3 regions of the Streptomyces sp. NPDC049887 genome follow, and region 3 is predicted to be linked to each of the others. Evidence: riboswitches for the same ligand, from Rfam matches in the RefSeq annotation. Region 3 holds a riboswitch; each other region holds the start of a gene.

The links. A riboswitch is a leader RNA that binds a small molecule or an ion and turns the genes downstream of it on or off. The one in region 3 is predicted to bind cyclic di-AMP.
Positions count from the first base shown of each region.
Region 1: linked by a shared signal. The riboswitch ahead of AB0J10_RS07800 (M23 family metallopeptidase) and the one ahead of AB0J10_RS18190 (LysM peptidoglycan-binding domain-containing M23 family metallopeptidase) in region 3 are both predicted to bind cyclic di-AMP.
Region 2: linked by a shared signal. The riboswitch ahead of AB0J10_RS25365 (NlpC/P60 family protein) and the one ahead of AB0J10_RS18190 (LysM peptidoglycan-binding domain-containing M23 family metallopeptidase) in region 3 are both predicted to bind cyclic di-AMP.

Region 1 covers NZ_JBFAMM010000005.1:10,172-16,011, reverse strand. Annotated here, with positions in the region: gene AB0J10_RS07815 (GNAT family N-acetyltransferase) at 1-1,848, opposite strand, end outside; gene AB0J10_RS07810 (HPr family phosphocarrier protein) at 2,024-2,305, shown strand; gene AB0J10_RS07805 (GntR family transcriptional regulator) at 2,454-3,131, opposite strand; gene AB0J10_RS07800 (M23 family metallopeptidase) at 3,306-4,079, opposite strand; cyclic di-AMP (ydaO/yuaA leader) riboswitch at 4,093-4,256, opposite strand; gene AB0J10_RS07795 (pitrilysin family protein) at 4,486-5,840, opposite strand, start outside.
Region 2 covers NZ_JBFAMM010000023.1:85,290-91,129, forward strand. Annotated here, with positions in the region: gene AB0J10_RS25345 (response regulator transcription factor) at 1-432, shown strand, start outside; partial or broken gene AB0J10_RS25350 (esterase) at 538-762, shown strand; gene AB0J10_RS25355 (NlpC/P60 family protein) at 828-1,877, opposite strand; gene AB0J10_RS25360 (hypothetical protein) at 2,128-2,481, shown strand; gene AB0J10_RS25365 (NlpC/P60 family protein) at 2,595-3,761, opposite strand; cyclic di-AMP (ydaO/yuaA leader) riboswitch at 3,760-3,929, opposite strand; gene pcrA (DNA helicase PcrA) at 4,140-5,840, shown strand, end outside.
Region 3 covers NZ_JBFAMM010000013.1:128,096-133,935, forward strand. Annotated here, with positions in the region: gene AB0J10_RS18180 (STM4011 family radical SAM protein) at 1-931, shown strand, start outside; gene AB0J10_RS18185 (SGNH/GDSL hydrolase family protein) at 892-1,683, opposite strand; gene AB0J10_RS18190 (LysM peptidoglycan-binding domain-containing M23 family metallopeptidase) at 1,906-2,904, opposite strand; cyclic di-AMP (ydaO/yuaA leader) riboswitch at 2,909-3,063, opposite strand; gene AB0J10_RS18195 (tyrosine-protein phosphatase) at 3,927-4,742, shown strand; gene AB0J10_RS18200 (aspartate aminotransferase family protein) at 4,869-5,840, opposite strand, start outside.

The DNA of each region.
Region 1 (5,840 bases), on a different contig from region 3:
GTCGGCGAGTCCGCCGAGTTCGACGTGGACGACGAGCACGGGCTTCGACGGTGCGGAGGCCGTCGCCGCACGGAGGGCCGCCGCGAGGACCTCGCCGTCGCCGGACTCGGTGACGCCGTTCTCCCCGACCCACGGGATCGCGTTGACGACGACCGCGTCGCACGCCTCGTCCCGCAGCGCCCCGGCCAGCGCCTCGCAGAAGTCGTCCGGCGTCGCGGCCGTCGTCAGGTCGCGCGGCCGCAGCGGCCGCAGCCCTTCCGTCAGGCAGGCGTCGTACGTCAGCAGGCCCAGCGACTCGGAGTTGCCCAGGATGGCCACCCGGGGCCCCGCGGGCAGCGGCTGGCTCGCCAGCAGCGCCCCGGCGTCGACGAGCTCGGTGACGGTGTCGACGCGGATCACCCCGGCCTGCCTCAGCAGCTCCGAGACCGTCGCGTGCGGCACCCGGGTCGTCGGCACCGCGTGTCCCGGCGGAGCGCTGCCGGTGTGCCGGGCGCCCTTCACCACGACCACGGGTTTCACCTCCGCCGTGCGCCGCGCGAGCCGGGTGAACTTCCGCGGGTTGCCGATCGATTCGAGGTAGAGCAGGACGACGTCGGTGTCCGGGTCGTCGTACCAGTACTGGAGGATGTCGTTGCCGGACACGTCGGCCCGGTTGCCCGCGGAGACGAACGACGACAGCCCGGTGCCCCGCCGGTGCAGTCCGCTGAGGAGTGCTATGCCGATGGCGCCGGACTGGGTGAACAGCCCGGTCCGGCCGCGCGCGGGCGACTCCGGCGCGAGTGAGGCGTTGAGCCGCACGCCGTCCGCGGTGTTGATGATCCCGAACGCGTTCGGCCCGATGATCCGCATGCCGTACGAGCGCGCCTGGCGTACCAGTTCACGCTGCCGTTCCAGCCCTTCCGGGCCGCTCTCCGCGTACCCCGCGGCGAGCACGACGAGTCCCTGCACGCCGTGCTCGCCGCAGTCGGCGACGACCTCGGGCACGCGTTCGGCGGGGACGGCGACGACCGCCAGGTCCACGGGCTCGCCGGTCGCCGCGACGATCTCCCCCACCGAGCGGTGGGCGGCGACCCCGTCGATCTCGTCCATGTCGAGGACCAGCGAACGGTTCACCGCGTACGTGCGCCCGGTGTACCCGGCGTCGACCAGATTCCGCAGGACGGCTCGGCCCACCCCGCCGGGGGCACGACCGGCGCCGATCACCGCGACCGAGCGGGGTGCCAGGAGGCGCTGGACGGAGCGGGCCTCGGCCCGCTGTTCTCGGGCGCGCTGGACCGCGAGGGACCGGGCCGTCGGTTCGAGGTCGAGCGTGAGGTGGACGGAGCCGTCCTCGAAGCTGCGCCGCTGGGTGTATCCGGCGTCGGTGAAAACCTTGATCATTTTGTTGTTGGCGGGCAGCACCTCCGCCGCGAACCGTCTGATCCCGCGCTCCCGCGCGACGGCCGCGATGTGTTCCAGCAGGGTGGAGGCGACACCCCGACCCTGGTGGGCGTCCTGCACCAGGAAGGCGACCTCGGCCTCGTCCGCCGGGGCGGACGCCGGCAGGCCCTGCGCGTTGATGCGGTCGTAGCGGACGGTCGCGATGAACTGGCCGCCGACGGTCACCGCGAGACCCACCCGGTCCACGTAGTCGTGGTGCGTGAACCGGTGCACGTCCTTGGCAGACAGCCGTGGGTAGGGTGCGAAGAACCGGTAGTACTTGGACTCGTCCGAGACCTGTTCGTAGAAACTGACGAGCCGCTCGGCGTCCTCGGTGGTGATGGGCCTGATGTGCGCGGTGCCACCGTCACGCAGCACCACGTCGGCTTCCCAGTGGTCGGGGTAGGCGTGATCCGACGGGGTCTGCATGGGGCAAGGGTAAGGCTCCGGCACGGGTCGCGTTCCCCGAAGTGCGAGGGCAGGCTGGGAGGGCCGATCCCGGCCCCGCACGGGCCGGGGCCGGTGGCCGGGTACTCCGCACCCCATGAGAGACTGGTCTAGACAACCCGCCAACGCTTCCCGCTGAGACTCGAAGGGCACCACCATGGCTGAGCGCCGCGTCAATGTCGGCTGGGCCGAGGGCCTGCACGCCCGCCCCGCGTCCATCTTCGTTCGTGCCGCCACGGCTTCCGGCGTTCCGGTCACGATCGCCAAGGCCGGTGGCACCCCGGTCAACGCCGCCTCGATGCTCGCGGTGCTCGGCCTCGGCGCGCAGGGCGGCGAGGAGATCGTGCTCGCCTCGGACGCGGAGGGCGCGGAAGCCGCCCTGGAGCGTCTGGCGAAGCTCGTGGCCGAGGGCCTCGAGGAGCTTCCTGAGACCGTCTGAAACCGATGAATTCATGTGCGGGCCTCGGTGCCGGAGATTTCCGGCACCGAGGCCCGCACATTTCCCCCCGGAATTAGTCCTGGCTGTTTCTTCGGCAGCAGGAAAAGCCCCCGGCACGCAATGTCCCTCTTTGTATACGGCGCGAATGTTAAGTGCGGTCACCCGCCGTGTTTACGGAATGTTGCGAAACCCTCACGCCTGCGGGGATCCGCAGCCGGTGCGCACTCGTCGTCCGCTCGGCGTGCAGCGCGGTGAGCGCGCGGGCACGCTCGGCGTCGCCGCGCGCCACCGCGTCCACGATCGCCCCGTGCTCCGCCCACGCCTCGACGGGACGGACGGGCCGCTCGACCGCGTACATCCACGCGATCTTGTACCGGAGCTGGGTCAGCAACGCGGTGAGCCCCGGGCTCCCGCACGCCTGGGCCAGGGTCTCGTGGAACCAGGCGCCGAGCGAGCGCAGGTCCTCGCCCTGACCGCGCCTGGCCCGGTCCTGACCGAGTCTGACCAGCCCGCGCAACACCTTGAGGTGCGCCTCGGTGCGCCGCTGGGCGGCCCGGGCTGCACCCAGGGGCTCCAGCAGCAGCCGGATCTCCAGCAGGTCGGCGGCCTCCTGCTCGGTGGGCTCGGCCACGCACGCTCCGGCGTGCCTGCGGGTGACGACGAAACCCTCCGACTCAAGGGTGCGCAGCGCCTCCCGGACCGGGACGCGCGAGACGCCGTAGCGTCGCGCCAGCTGCTCCTCGGTGAGGCGGCTGCCGCGCTCGAACACACCGGAGACGATGTCGTCGCGGATCGCCGTGCACACCGAGCGCGCGGGAATGCGCATACCGAACCTCCGCTTTAATCGCCGCGAAACCCCGTCGAGCGACGTCTGTTTCGGTGACTCTATGGCAGGTGGCCGGAATTTCCGAAGACCCATGGTAATTCATGGATATCTTTTGGCCTGAATACGCCGAAAGCCCCGGCTCGGAGGGGAGCCGGGGCCGGAGGCGAGTGCGCGTCAGACGCGGACACCGTGCGAGCGGAGGTACGAGACCGGGTCGATGTCCGAGCCGTAGTCCTCGCCGGTGCGGGCCTCGAAGTGGAGGTGCGGACCGGAGGAGTTCCCGGTCGATCCGGAGAGGCCGATCTGCTGACCCGGAGTGACCTGCTGGCCGACCGAGACGCTGATCGAGGACAGGTGTCCGTACTGCGTGTAGGTGCCGTCGTGCATGCGCAGGACGACGTTGTTGCCGTAGGCGCCGCCCCAGCCGGCCTCCACGACGGTGCCCATGCCGACGGCGACGACCTCGGTGCCGGAGGCGGCGTGGAAGTCGACGCCGGTGTGGCTGCCGGACGACCACTGGGCGCCCCCGGCGTGGTAGTCGGTGCTCACATAGGAGCCGGCGACCGGGAGCGTGTACGTCATCAGCCGCTTGCGCTCGGCCTCACGGGCGGCACGCTCCGCGGCGTCACGGGCGGCCTTCACCCGGATCTCGGCCTTGCGCTTGGCCTCGGCCTCGGCCTTCTCCTGGGCGGCGACCAGGGCGGCCTCCTGCTGCTGGGCCTCCGCCTGGGCGTCGATCTGTTCGGCGAGCGAGTCGGCTGCGACGGCCTGGGTCAGGCCGGTGTCCTCGACGGGGGCGGAGACGTCGGCCTCGGCGGCGAAGGCCGGGGAGGCGAGAGTGCCGATGACGCCGGTGGTGGCGATGGCCGCGACGGAGGCGACGCCCGCGCTCTTGCGCGACAGGCGGCTCGGACCACGGTGCTTCCCGGTGGCACGGGTGAACGCCATGAAGTGGCTGATCCTTTCCTTCCTTCTCGCCTACCGGGTTAGCTGACGGGTTCGGAGCAGGAAGGTCTCCTACGGGCCCCTCCGCGCGGCGGCGAAGGCACCCGATTCACCCCAGGGGACATATGGGTCCCCGGCTCCCCAGGCTCGCGCCGGACGGGGACTCGGCGATGGCTGCCCGATGCCGCGGGTGCGGCGCGTGCAATTGGCGGACAGCGCAGAAGACGCTAAGCCGATCTTCGCCCAATCACCAAACAGACACGGATCTTTGTAGTGCACGCCACAGGGCAGACACCACTCCTCCCCATCAAACCGGACATAGGGGGAGGCCGTTCCGGGTACGTGAACGGGCCCCGCCGGCGTGAAACCGACGAGGCCCGTAGACGTGCCCCGGAGCGCGGGCGGTCAATCAGCCCGTGACAACGGTCACTTCACCGATTCCGAGCGCCCGGACGGGCTCCTCGATCTCGGAGGCGTCCCCGACGAGGACCGTGACGAGCCGGTCCACGGGGAAGGCGTTGACGACCGCGGCGGTCGCCTCCACCGTGCCGGTCCCGGCCAGCCGCGCGTACAACTGGGCCTGGTAGTCGTCCGGGAGCCCCTGCTCGACCTGGTCGGCCAGCGTGCCCGCCACGGAGGCGGCCGTCTCGTACTTCAGCGGCGCCACGCCCACCAGGTTCTGCACGGCGACATCGCGCTCCGTGTCCGTCAGGCCCTCCGCTGCGAGGACGCGCAGCACCTCGAAGAGGTCGGCGAGAGCGGGACCGGTGTGCGGGGTGTCGACCGAGCCGCTGATGGCGAGCATCGAGGCGCCGGAGGCCCCGCCCGGCGACGCCGGGGTGTCCGAACGCAGCACCTGGCCGAAGGCCCGTACGCCGTAGGTGTAGCCCTTCTCCTCGCGCAGCACGCGGTCCAGGCGCGAGGTGAGCGTGCCGCCGAGGCAGTACGTGCCCAGGACCTGGGCGGGCCAGACCCGGTCGTGACGGTCGGGGCCGATCCGGCCGATCAGCAACTGGGTCTGCACGGCGCCGGGTCGGTCGACGATGACGACGCGGCCCGTGTCGTCGGCGGTGATCGGCGGCATCGGGCGGCTCTCGGCCGAGTCGCCCGTCCAGGCGCCGAGCGTGTCGGTCAGCACGGCGTCCAGGTCCACCCCTTCGAGGTCACCGACGACCACGACCGTGGCCGTGGCCGGGCGGACGTGCGCCTCGTAGAAGGCCCGGACCGCGGCGGAGTCGATGCGCTCGACGGTCTCCTCCGTGCCCTGCCGCGGCCGCGACATCCGTGAGGACGGCGGGAACAGTTGCCGGGAGAGCTCCTTCGCCGCCCGGCGGGCCGGGTTCGCCGTCTCGTGGGGGATCTCGTCCAGCCGGTTGCGCACGAGCCGCTCGACCTCGCTGTCGGCGAACAGCGGGGCGCGCAGCGCCTCGGCGAGCAGGCCGAGGGCCTTCGGCAGCCGCGAGACCGGCACCTCCAGGGAGATCCGCACCCCCGGGTGGTCGGCGTGCGAGTCGAGCGTGGCGCCGCAGCGCTCCAGCTCCGCGGCGAACTCCTCGGCCGAGTGCTTGTCCGTGCCCTCGGACAGTGCGCGGGCCATGATCGTGGCGACACCGTCCAGCCCCTCGGGCTCGGCGTCCAGCGGAGCGTCGAGGAAGATCTCCACGGCCACGACCTGCTGTCCGGGACGGTGGCAGCGCAGCACGGTCAGCCCGTTGCCGAGCGTGCCCCGCTCGGGGGCGGGAAAGGCCCAGGGCCTGGCCTCGC
Region 2 (5,840 bases), on a different contig from region 3:
GCGGCCGCCGAGCGGCCCGTCCGCTTCCTGGCGCTGTCCGTCTCGGATGCCGCCGAGGACGTCATCGGGGTGATCCGGGGCGGTGCGCGCGGCTATGTCACCAAGACGATCACCGGTGCCGATCTGGTCGACTCGATCTTCCGGGTGCAGGAGGGCGACGCGGTGTTCTCGCCGCGGCTGGCCGGATTCGTCCTCGACGCCTTCGCCTCCACGGACGCGCCCCCCGTGGACGAGGACCTGGACCGGCTCACCCAGCGCGAGCGCGAGGTGCTGCGGCTGATCGCCCGGGGCTACGCGTACAAGGAGATCGCCAAGCAGCTCTTCATCTCGGTGAAGACGGTGGAGTCGCATGTGTCGGCGGTGCTGAGGAAACTGCAGCTGTCGAACCGGCACGAGCTGACGCGCTGGGCGACGGCACGCCGGCTGGTCTGAGCCCGCGAGCCCCGGTGGAACACCACGAGTCCGGTGAGGACCCGGGGCGGTACCTCCTTCTTGACGTCCTGGTGGCGCGACCCGATCGTCAAGGACGGCACCACGGGGCAGGTTTCCGGCGTCCGCGGCGAGGTCTACGTCCGGCCGCCCCCGCAGTACGACGAACCCGCCTACCGCAACACGAAGTTCCCGGTCGTCGAGCTGCTGCCGGGGTACCCGGGGTCGGCGAAGGCGTGGTTCGCCACGCTCGACGTGCAGGAGCAACTGGGGCCGTTGACGGAGAGCGGCGAGATCGCCCCGTTCACCCTCGTCGCCCCGCGCACGACCCTGCCCCGCCGGGCGACCCCGCCCCGGGCCGCCGGCGAGTCGCGCCCGCACCCCACGGGCCGGCACGATCAGGCGATCCGCGTCGCTCCCGCGTAGGGCATCTGGTCGATCGGCGCGATCCGTACCGGCGCTCCCGGACGAGGGGCGTGGATCATTTGGCCACCACCGATGTACAGACCCACGTGCGAGACGCCGGAGTAGAAGAACACCAGGTCTCCCGGCGCCAGCCGGGACCTCGGAACCCGCTGCCCCGCGTCGATCTGGCTGTACGTGGTGCGCGGCAGCGCCACCCCGGCGGAGCGCCAGGCGGCCTGGGTCAGCCCCGAGCAGTCGAAGGCGGACGGCCCCGTCGCGCCCCAGACGTAGGGCTTGCCGAGGGCCCCGTACGCGTAGGCGACGGCCTGTGCGGCACGGGGGTTGGGCGCGGCGACGGCGGGTCCGGTGCGGACCGTGCCGCGGTCCGCGCGGCCCGCGGCGGTGCCGTCCCGCCCGGCGTGGGCCGCGCGCTCTTCGGCGGTGAGTCGCGCCAGCAGGGCCTGGGCCGCGGCCAGCTTCTTCCGCACCACCGCGCGGTGGTGGGCCACGCGGGCCCGCTGCTCCTCGAACTCGGCCAGCCGCTCACCGGCCTCGGCGCGCACCTGCTCGAGCTCTCTCGTCTGCCGCCGCAGCGCGGCGAGGGCCGCGGTCCGGCGGTCACCGACCCGCTCGGTCAGCTCGGCGCCCGCGAGGTACCGCGCGGGGTCGGAGTCGAGGACGAGCCGCAGGGCGGGATCGAGGCCGCCCGCCCGGTACTGCGCCCTCGCGAAGGAACCCAGCGCGTCGCGGGAGGCGTTCAGGCGCTCCGTGCGCCGGGCGGCCTCGTCGCGGAGTTCCCCGGCCTCCCTCAGCGCCGTATCGGCCTTCTCCTTCGCCCCGTTGTACTTCTCGGTCTCGGCCTCCGCTTCCTGGTACAGCCGGTCGGCTCCGGCCCGGACCTCGTCCGCGGTGGGCACCGGCTCGGCCTGCGCGGCGCCCTCGAAGGCGGTGGTGGTGGCCGCACCGGCGAGCGCGAGAGTGGCGGAGAGGCGTGCGGCGGTGCCGGGAAGCGTGCGCTGCCTGGGCTTGCGGTGCGCTGCCACGAGGGCCTGTCCTTCCGTAGGGGCCCGCCGGTACGGGGACCGGCGGCGGACCGCACAGGGGGAGCGGCCCGCCACCGGCTCTTCCGGCGGGGGCGGCCGGCGGCCGTCCGGGTGCGGACGGTGGTGGAGCCGACCACCTGGGTGAGGACGCTAGAGCTCTCGGTCACCGCGAAGTGGCGCCATGAACGGAATTGGCATGAGAAGGACCGCGTGGGTTCGCTTTGGGACCGTCCGGCTAGGCTCCGGTGCCATGGACGTACTCATCAATGTCTTCGTCGCCCTTCACATCATCGGCATCGCCGCGCTGCTCGGCGGTTTCCTCACGCAGATGAAGGCGATGGGGGCGGGGGCGGCGCGCTTCACGCCCGGGATGCTGCACGGCGCGCTGACCATGCTGGTGACGGGTGTGGCGCTGGTGGGACTGAACCAGGCGGACGGCCAGCCCGTGAACAACCTCAAGATCGGTATCAAGCTCGCCGTGCTCGTGGTGATCCTGGCGCTCGTCTACGTCAAGCGGGACGAGGAGACCGTGGACAAGGGGGTGTTCGCGGCGGTCGGCGGCCTGACCCTGGCGAACGTCCTCATCGCGACCCTGTGGACCTGAGTGGTCCGGGCCCGTGCACGGCTCGCGCCGCAACCCCCTGTCCCGAAGGGCGTCGCGGCGCGAGTGCGTGACTCCGTGGGGCGGTTGTCGTGGGTCACCGGCCCGCGAGAACGCTACGCGGGCCGGACGCTGCCGTGGATCGGCATGTAGTAGATCGACTCCTCGCGGACGTTCGCGCCCGGCTTGGGGGCGTGGATCATCTTGCCGTCGCCGATGTAGATCCCGACGTGGCTGATGTCGTCGTAGAAGAAGACCAGGTCGCCCGGGAGCAGATCGGCCGTCGCCACGCTCTGTCCGGCCTTCACCTGGTCCCAGGTCGTCCGGGGGAGGTCGACGCCCGCCGCGCGCCAGGCGGCCTGGGTGAGCCCGGAGCAGTCGAACGAGCTCGGGCCCGTCGCGCCCCAGACGTACGGCTTGCCGATCTGGGCGCGCGCGAAGGACAGCACCTTCTCGGCCTTGGCCGCGTACGTGCCGCCGGTCGTTCCGGAGGTCGTCCCCGTACCCGAGCCGGATTCCGCGCCGGTGCCCGTCTGTTCGCGCTCCTGCCGCTCACGCTCCTGGAGCTGCCGTTCGGCCTCGGCCTCGGCTTCCGCCTTGGCCCTCGCCTCGGCCTTCCGGCGGGCCTCCTCCTCCTTCTTGCGCTCGAGTTCGGCGAGCCGGGCCCGCTCCTCTGCGGTCAGCTGCGACAGCAGCTCCCGCGCCTCGGCGAGCTTCTTCTGGACGGCCTGCTTCCTGGCGCGCAGCGACTCCTGTGAGTCCGTGAGGGTCTCCAGGCTCCGGGTGGCCTGGGCGCGCTGCTTCGCCGCCTCGGCCCGCTGGGTCTCGTAGTCGGCGATGGCGCCGCGCTGCTGCTCGGTCAGCCGGTCCATCAGTTGTGTCTGGTCGGCGTAGGACTGCGGGTTGTCGGCGAAGAGCAGTGCGGCGGTCGGGGTGACGGCGCCGGTGCGGTACTGGGCGGCCGCGTAGCTGCCGAGGGCGCGCCGGGACTCGTTGAGCGCCTCCGTGCGCTCGGCGGCCTCGTCGAGGGCCCGGTCCACCTTGCGGCGCTGCTGTTCGGCGGACTCCTTCGCCTTGTTGTACTCCTGGGTCGACGAACCCGCCTGGCGGTAGAGGTCGTCGACCTTCTTCTGGACTTCTTCGATGCTGGGCTTCGGGTCGGCTGTCGCATTCTGGGCCGAGAGGAGCGAGACCCCCGCTATCGCGGCCGTCGTGAACCCGACGGCAGGTGTGTTCGTACGTGTGCGGCTGCGCGGCTTGCGGTGCGACGCCAAGGCCGGCATCTCCTTCCGTGGAACGCCTACCGGGTTAGCTGTCGGGTTCGGACGGAACGGAAGGTTTGCCCTACGGACCAGGTGAAACCAGGCCCGATTCACCCCGGTTGTGCTTTCTGAGTGGGTCCCCGGTTCCGAAGTCCTCTGTGAGGAGCACGGATTCGGCGCGGCTGCCCGGCCGACGTGGTTCGTCGAAGGGGGTACGGGCCGCCTGGGCGAGCACGCTAGCCAAAGTGTGGTGCTGCTGTGAAGGAGAGTGGTCGATATGCCCGATACATTTTCGTGACCTTGGCGCTATGTGTCCGTGTCATGACTGGAGGTGTCCGATGGTGATTCCCGCGAAGGCGGCGGCGGGCTGTCCGTGGGGCCGCCTAGACTCGGAGAGCGATGAGCAGCCTCTTTGACGACAGTTTCCTGGCGGACCTCCAGCGCACCCCGGCCCCGGAGGACCCCCCGCCACCGGAGGACGACGAGCACCTGCCCGCGGACGAGGTCCCGCACGACCTCTTCGAGGGCAGGTTCGACGTGCCCCCGTCCGGGGACGCCCACTACCGCAACGGGGCCCCGCGCCCCGTCATCGACCCGGCGGCCCTGCTCGACGGGCTGAACGAGCAGCAGCGCGCCGCCGTCGTCCACACGGGATCGCCGCTGCTCATCGTCGCCGGCGCCGGCTCCGGCAAGACCCGGGTGCTGACCCACCGGATCGCCCATCTGCTGGCGACCCGCGACGTCCACCCCGGCCAGATACTGGCCATCACCTTCACCAACAAGGCCGCGGGCGAGATGAAGGAGCGCGTCGAGCAGCTCGTCGGCCCACGCGCCCGCGCCATGTGGGTCTCCACCTTCCACAGCGCGTGCGTCCGCATACTGCGCCGGGAGAGCAAGAGGCTCGGCTTCACGTCGTCCTTCTCGATCTACGACGCCGCCGACTCCAAGCGGCTGATGGCACTGGTCTGCCGCGATCTGGACCTCGACCCGAAGCGGTACCCGCCGAAGTCGTTCAGTGCCAAGATCTCGAACCTGAAGAACGAGCTGATCGACGAGGAGACCTTCGCCGACCGGGTTGGTGGGGGGACCGCCCAGGCCGAAGGCTCCGGGGGAGGTTTCGAGAAGACGCTGGCCGAGGCGTACCGGATGTACCAGGCACGCCTCCGCGAGGCCAACGCGCTGGACTTCGACGACATCATCATGACCACGGTCCATCTGCTCCAGGCGTTCCCGGACGTCGCCGAGCACTACAGGCGCCGGTTCCGCCATGTCCTGGTCGACGAGTACCAGGACACCAACCACGCCCAGTACACGCTCGTGCGCGAGCTGGTCGGGACGGGCTACGACGACCTCGGCCCCGCCGAGCTGTGCGTGGTGGGCGACGCCGACCAGTCGATCTACGCGTTCCGCGGCGCCACGATCCGCAACATCCTCCAGTTCGAGGAGGACTACCCGGACGCGACCACGATCCTGCTCGAGCAGAACTACCGCTCGTCCCAGACGATCCTCTCCGCCGCCAACGCCGTGATCGAGCGCAACGAGAGCCGTCGTCCCAAGAACCTGTGGACGAACGCGGGCGCCGGAGCGCACATCACCGGCTACGTCGCGGACACCGAGCACGACGAGGCCCAGTTCGTCGCCGACGAGATCGACCGGCTGACGGACGCGGGCGAGGCCAGGGCCGGGGACGTTGCGGTCTTCTACCGGACCAACGCCCAGTCCCGTGTCTTCGAGGAGATCTTCATCCGCGTCGGCCTGCCGTACAAGGTCGTCGGCGGGGTGCGCTTCTACGAACGCAAGGAGGTCCGCGACGTCCTCGCGTACCTCCGGGTCCTCGCCAACCCCGAGGACAACGTGCCGCTGCGGCGGATCCTGAACGTCCCGAAGCGCGGCATCGGCGAGCGCGCCGAGGCGATGGTCGACGCGCTCGCCCTGCGGGAGAGGATCACGTTCCCGCAGGCGCTGCGCCGCGTCGACGAGGCGTACGGCATGGCCGCGCGCTCCGCCAACGCCGTGAAGCGCTTCAACACGCTCATGGAGGAGCTGCGCACGATCGTCGACTCGGGCGCGGGTCCCGCGGTCGTGCTGGAGGCCGTGCTG
Region 3 (5,840 bases):
GGCCGACCGGGCGGCGCTCGAGCGGTTTGCGGCCTGGGCCGCGGCGCGGGAGGGCGAGGACCGTCTGTCGGTGCTGTTCACCCCGTGGGGCGAGGCGCTGGTGCGCTCCTGGTACCGGCGTGCGCTGGCCGAGCTGTCGTGGCTGCCGCACATCCGCAGGGTCGCCGTCCAGACCAATCTGAGCTGCCGCACGGACTGGCTGGACGGCGTCGACCCGGACACCCTGGCGCTGTGGTGCACTTACCACCCGGGCCAGACGCCGTACGACCGCTTCCTCGGCAAGTGCCGGGACCTGGTGGGGCGCGGAATCAGGTTCAGCGTCGGGATCGTCGGACTCGAGGAGCACCTGGAGGCCGCGCGCCGGCTGCGGGCGGACCTCCCGGGCCATGTCTATCTGTGGGTCAACGCGGCGGACGGGCACACGTACACGGACGGGGAGGCCGCCCGCTGGACGGCGCTCGACCCCCTCTTCCCGTACAGCCGGCACCCGCACCGCTCGGCCGGTCTGCCGTGCCGCACGGGCGAGTCGGTGGTCTCGGTGGACGGCGACGGCACGGTGCGGCGCTGCCACTTCGTGCGGTCCGGGCTCGGCAACCTCTACGACGGCTCCTACCGTGCGGCGCTGGGTCCGAGGGCGTGCCCGCTCGCGGTGTGCGACTGCCACATCGGCTACGTCCATCTGGAGTCGCTTCCGCTGTACGACGTGTTCGCGGGCGGGGTCCTGGAGCGGGTCCCCGCCGGGTACCCGGACTCCGTACCCGGCTTCGGCAGCGCCCGAGGCCTGGCACCGCACGGCGCGGACCCGGTGCCGGGCCCGCGCTCCGTCCCGGACTCGGCGTCGGTCCCGGTGGCGGGCTCCGGGGCGGGCCCCTCCCGCTCCGGGTCGGGCGATCAGAGCGGCAGCAGGTCCGGGCGCTTCGGCTCCACGTGATCACCGGACGATTCGCCCCGGAGCCGCCGTCCGATCCAGGGCACGAGGTGCTCCCGGGCCCATTGGATGTTGTCGAGGCGTACTTCGTGGCTGCCGCGCGGCGGCAGCGGCGGCCACGGCTGGTCCGGGTCGGCGGGCACGTCCAGACCGAGCACCTGCGCCGCGCGCAGCGCCACCCGTGTGTGCCCCTCGGGCGAGAGGTGCAGCCGGTCGGCGTCCCAGGCCCGCCTGTCCTGCACGGACTTGAGCGACCAGAGGTCGAGGACCGGGCAGTCGTGGCGATCGGCGATGGCACGGACGTGTGCCGTGTACGTGGCGATCTTGCCCCGGAGGTGGCGTAGCACGGGCACCCCGCGGGTGTCGAAGCCGGTGGTCACCATCACCGTGCCCACGGAGGCGGCGAGGTCGGCGACGGCCCGCTCGAAGCGTTCGGCGACGTCGTCGGGGTCGCTGCCGGGTCGGATGATGTCGTTCCCTCCGGCACAGAACGTCACCAGGTCGGGGGCGAGTTCCTTGGCGCGCGGGACCTGCTCCTCGACGATCTGGTCGAGTAGCCTGCCGCGCACGGCGAGATTGGCGTAGCGGAGGTTGTGTTCCGGTAGGCGGTCGTCCAGCAGGACCGCGAGGCGGTCCGCCCAGCCGACGAACCGGCTGTCGGGTCCGGGGTCTCCGACGCCCTCGGTGAAGCTGTCACCGATCGCCGCGTACGACCCGAAGAAGTCCTTTGCTCTTGATCGCGAATCATCTGCCACGTCGAGTCATCATTCACCTCGAGAAGTGACCTACGCCACCGTAGGGAGGGCTTGACGGCGCGTGATATAGACCACCAGGTCAGTTTTCGGCAAAGCGGGAATAGCCGTCGGACGCGCCCGCCATCCGGCACCGACCCCGGCCGGGGCCCGGAACGGAGCCGTCCGCCGGCCCCCTGCGCGGGGCCGGCGGACGAGGACGCCGCGCGAGGTACCGACGCGACGTCAGATCGCGACCCCGTGCTGACGCAGGTAGGCCAGCGGGTCGATGTCCGACCCGTAACCGGGGCTGGTGCGGATCTCGAAGTGCAGGTGCGGGCCCGTGGAGTTGCCGGTCGAGCCGGACAGGCCGATCTGCCGGCCGCCCGTGACGCTCTCGCCGGAGGCGATGGAGAGCTGGGAGAGGTGGGCGTACTGCGAGTAGGTGCCGTCGTCGTGCTTGATGACGACCTCGTTGCCGTACGCACCGCTCCAGCCGGCGGAGACGACGGTGCCGGGACCGACGGCCTTCACCGACGTGCCGGTGGGGGCGATGAAGTCCACACCGGTGTGGTAGCCGCTGGACCACATGGCACCGGCGGTCTTGTACGCGGTGCTGACGCCGCCGACCACCGGGGCGAAGTAGCCCGAGGGGATGTTGTTGACGGCGGTACCGGCGGCAGGAACCCGGACGGGAGCGGCCGCGGGAGCGGAGGCGCCGCGGTCTGCGGTGCGGGAGGCGCGCTCGGTGGAGGCAGCCGGCCTCTCGGCCGCGGCCTTGGCCTTCGCCGGGGACTTCGCGTCGGCCTTCGCCGGGGTCTCGGCCTTCGACTCGGCCTTCGGCTGGGGCTTCGCGTCGGCCGTGGCCTTCGGCCCGGCGTGGAGGCTGAGCCGCAGACCCGGGTGGATCAGCGACGGGTTCTCACCGACGGCGGCACGGTTGTCGGCGTAGAGCTTCTTCCAGCCGCCCGTGACATCCTGCTCGGCGGCGATCTTCGACAGGTGGTCACCCGCCACGACGGTGTAGGTCTCGACCGCCTTGCCGGCCTGCGGCGCCTGGGGGACGACGGCCTGGTGCACGGTCGGAACGGCGTGCCCGGCGGCGGGCGCGGACTGCCCGGCGGCGTTCGCGCCGGCGGCACCGACGAACGGGATGGCGATGGCGGCCCCGCCCGTACCGGCAGCGACGAATCCGCGCCTGAACGGGCTGGTCCTCGGACGGCGGTGCTTCCCCTTACCGGGCATGGCGCATTCCTCTCCGCCGCCTGCGAGGTGAGCTGTCGGGTTCGGGCTGGAGCTGCCCGGCCGCGCCGTGGGCGCGGCTTCACCCCGAGCCGTCCGGGGTCACGGAACGGCGCAGTACCTGGGTCCCCCGCTCCTGCCACATGTGGGTGGGTGCGATATTCCGGACGGCGGCAGGATTAGGCGTTCCGACCGGATTGCGGTGACCGTAAGGGAGCCGGGTCGGTGCGAACAAGCCGTCATTTCCACCGGGAATCGACCTGCCGGATATCGGCACACATTTCCCGGTCACACTCCGTGGATCACGGATCTTCGATTTCCACGCGGACAAGGGAGTTGGGCCGTCGCCCGCCGCACGGAACGTCACGGATATGATTCCGCTCACGGGTGGACGCCACCCCCATTACCAATCAGGGCGCGCCCACCCTAAAGCAGCCAATTCGGACACAACACTCATTGCGGACGCAATACATTCAAGGGCGCGAGTGTCGCAGAAAAACATCTTTCACTCGTCCGGCCGGAATTCCATTCCCACAACCCCCGAATTGCGGTGGTCTGCCCCACCCGGGGAGCGGCTGGGGCCGCCGGGGTAGCGGTCCGGGTTCGGGGTCCGGTGCCCCGTTCCGGCCCGCTCCCCCGTCCCCCGCCCGAGCCGGGCGCCGTCGGCCACGAGGAGCCGCACGCCCGTCGCCGCCGCCGGCACCCCGCCGAGTCCTCCGCGGCCGCGTCGTCCGGCTCGATGTGCGGCCCGCCGGTGTGGAAGAAGGAGTTCGACCCGATCGGTCGGGAACCGTGCGCAGCTGCCCCTCGCGCCGGACAGAAGCCGGATTCGGCCGTCGCCGACCTTCTCGGTGATCCGGACCTCTCGGACTCCGACAACTCCGCACATCGTCGGGGGGAGTTCGACGGCGGGCAACGGCCCGGCACACACGGGTCGAGATGATTGCCTGAGGAATCGATGTCGTAGTGTCAATACCGCGCCCTCGTCGGCGAGCAGTGCCGACCGCAGACACGGAGGAGCCCCCGTGACTCAGCAGCTGCCCCAGACCCCGTCGACCGAACCCGAGCTGTCCGGTGTGCGCAACTTCCGGGACGTGGGCGGACTGCCGACCGTGGACGGACGGCGCGTGCGGTACGGACGGCTGTTCCGCAGCGGCCATCTCGCGCACGCGACGGACACCGACGCGGCCTTCCTCTCCTCGCTCGGGCTCCACACGATCTTCGACTTCCGCAATTCCGCGGACCAGCGGCTGGAGGGCCCGGACGTCGAACTCGCCGGGGTGCGCAACGTCAATATCCCGCTGTCCGACCCGGCCGACGGGGCCGAGTTCTGGCGGATGGTGCGGGACGGCGACCTCGACCAGCTGAAGTCGATCCTCGACGACGGCCAGGCGGCGGGGCGGATGGTCGCCTCCTACCGCCTGATCATCAAGGAGCGCACCGCCGAGCACAGCCGCGTCCTGCACGCACTGGCCGAGGACAGCACGCCGGCGCTGATGCACTGCGCCGCGGGCAAGGACCGGGCGGGCCTGTCCATCGCCGTCTCGTTGCTGGCCGTGGGGGTCGAGCGGGACGCCATCGAGGCGGACTACCTCAAGTCGAACGACCCGCACCGGCGCTACAAGGTGCGTCGCAGCGACAGCTCCCCGGCCGGGATGTCACCCGAGGTGATGGAGTTGCTGAGCCCTCTGTTCGACGCCCGCGCCGAGTACCTGGCGGCGGCGTTCGAGACCATGGAGGAGGTCTGGGGCAGCACCGAGCGCTATCTCCAGGACGGCCTCGGCCTCACCGGCGCGACGCGGGAGCGCCTCCGTGGGCGGCTGGTCGACGGGGCGGTCTGAGCGGCGGCGGGCGGCCGGTCCGCAGCCGCCCCCGCGGCACCTGCACGGCGGGAACGCGCCTGGCGGGCCACGCGCCGCCCGGTGACCTTGCGGCTGCCGGGGCCGTGACGTCCGCGATCCGGCCGTTCAGCGACCGGCGACCGCCTGCTTGACGAGGGTCCTGCCGAAGTCCCACATCAGCCCGCTGCCGCCGTGCGCGTCGTCCATGACGGCGGTGAAGGCCTCGACGAACCGGTCCACCTCCGGTTCGCCGATGATCAACGGCGGAATCAGCTTGATCACTTCCAGCCGGTCGCCGGAGACCTGGGTGAGGATGCGGTGCCGCTGCAGCAGGGGCACGACCACCATCTGGGCGAACAGCCCCTTGCGGGCCGCCTGCAGCATCGTCCAGCGGCTGCGGAGCTTCAGCGACGACGGTCTGCCGAACTCGATCCCGATCATCAGTCCGCGCCCGCGGACCTCGTGGAGCAGTTCGTAACGGCCGACGAGCGCGGCGAGCCGCGTCCGCAGCAGGTCCCCGGTGGCCCTGGCGTTCGCGACGACCTGCTCGTCCTCGATCACCGACAGCACGGCGAGACCGGCCGCCATGGCCTGGGCGTTGGAGCCGAAACTCGCCGAGTGCACCAGCACCCGGTCCATCGACGAGTAGACCTTCCTGAAGATCCAGTCCTTGCCCAGGGCCGCGCCGACCGGCACATAGCCCCCCGACAGGGCCTTGGCGACACAGACCAGATCGGGCTCGACGCCGTCCTCGTGCTGGTAGGCGTAGAAGTCCCCGGTCCTGCCCAGACCGGTCTGCACCTCGTCGGCGATCAGCAGCGCCCCGTGCCGGTGCAGCAGCTCCTGAGCGGCGCTCAGGAACCCCGGGGGTGCCTCGTGCACGCCCTTGCCCTGGATCGGCTCCACGACGAACGCGGCCACGTCGCCGTGTGCCAGTTCCCGCTCCAGCGCCGACAGGTCCCCGAGTTCCACCGCGGTGTCCGGGAGCAGAGGGGCGAATCCGTCGCGGAATCCCGCCTCACCGTTGACCGACAGCGAGCCGGCCGTCAACCCGTGGAAGGCGTGGCCGCAGTACAGGATCCGGGGCCGGCCGGTCGC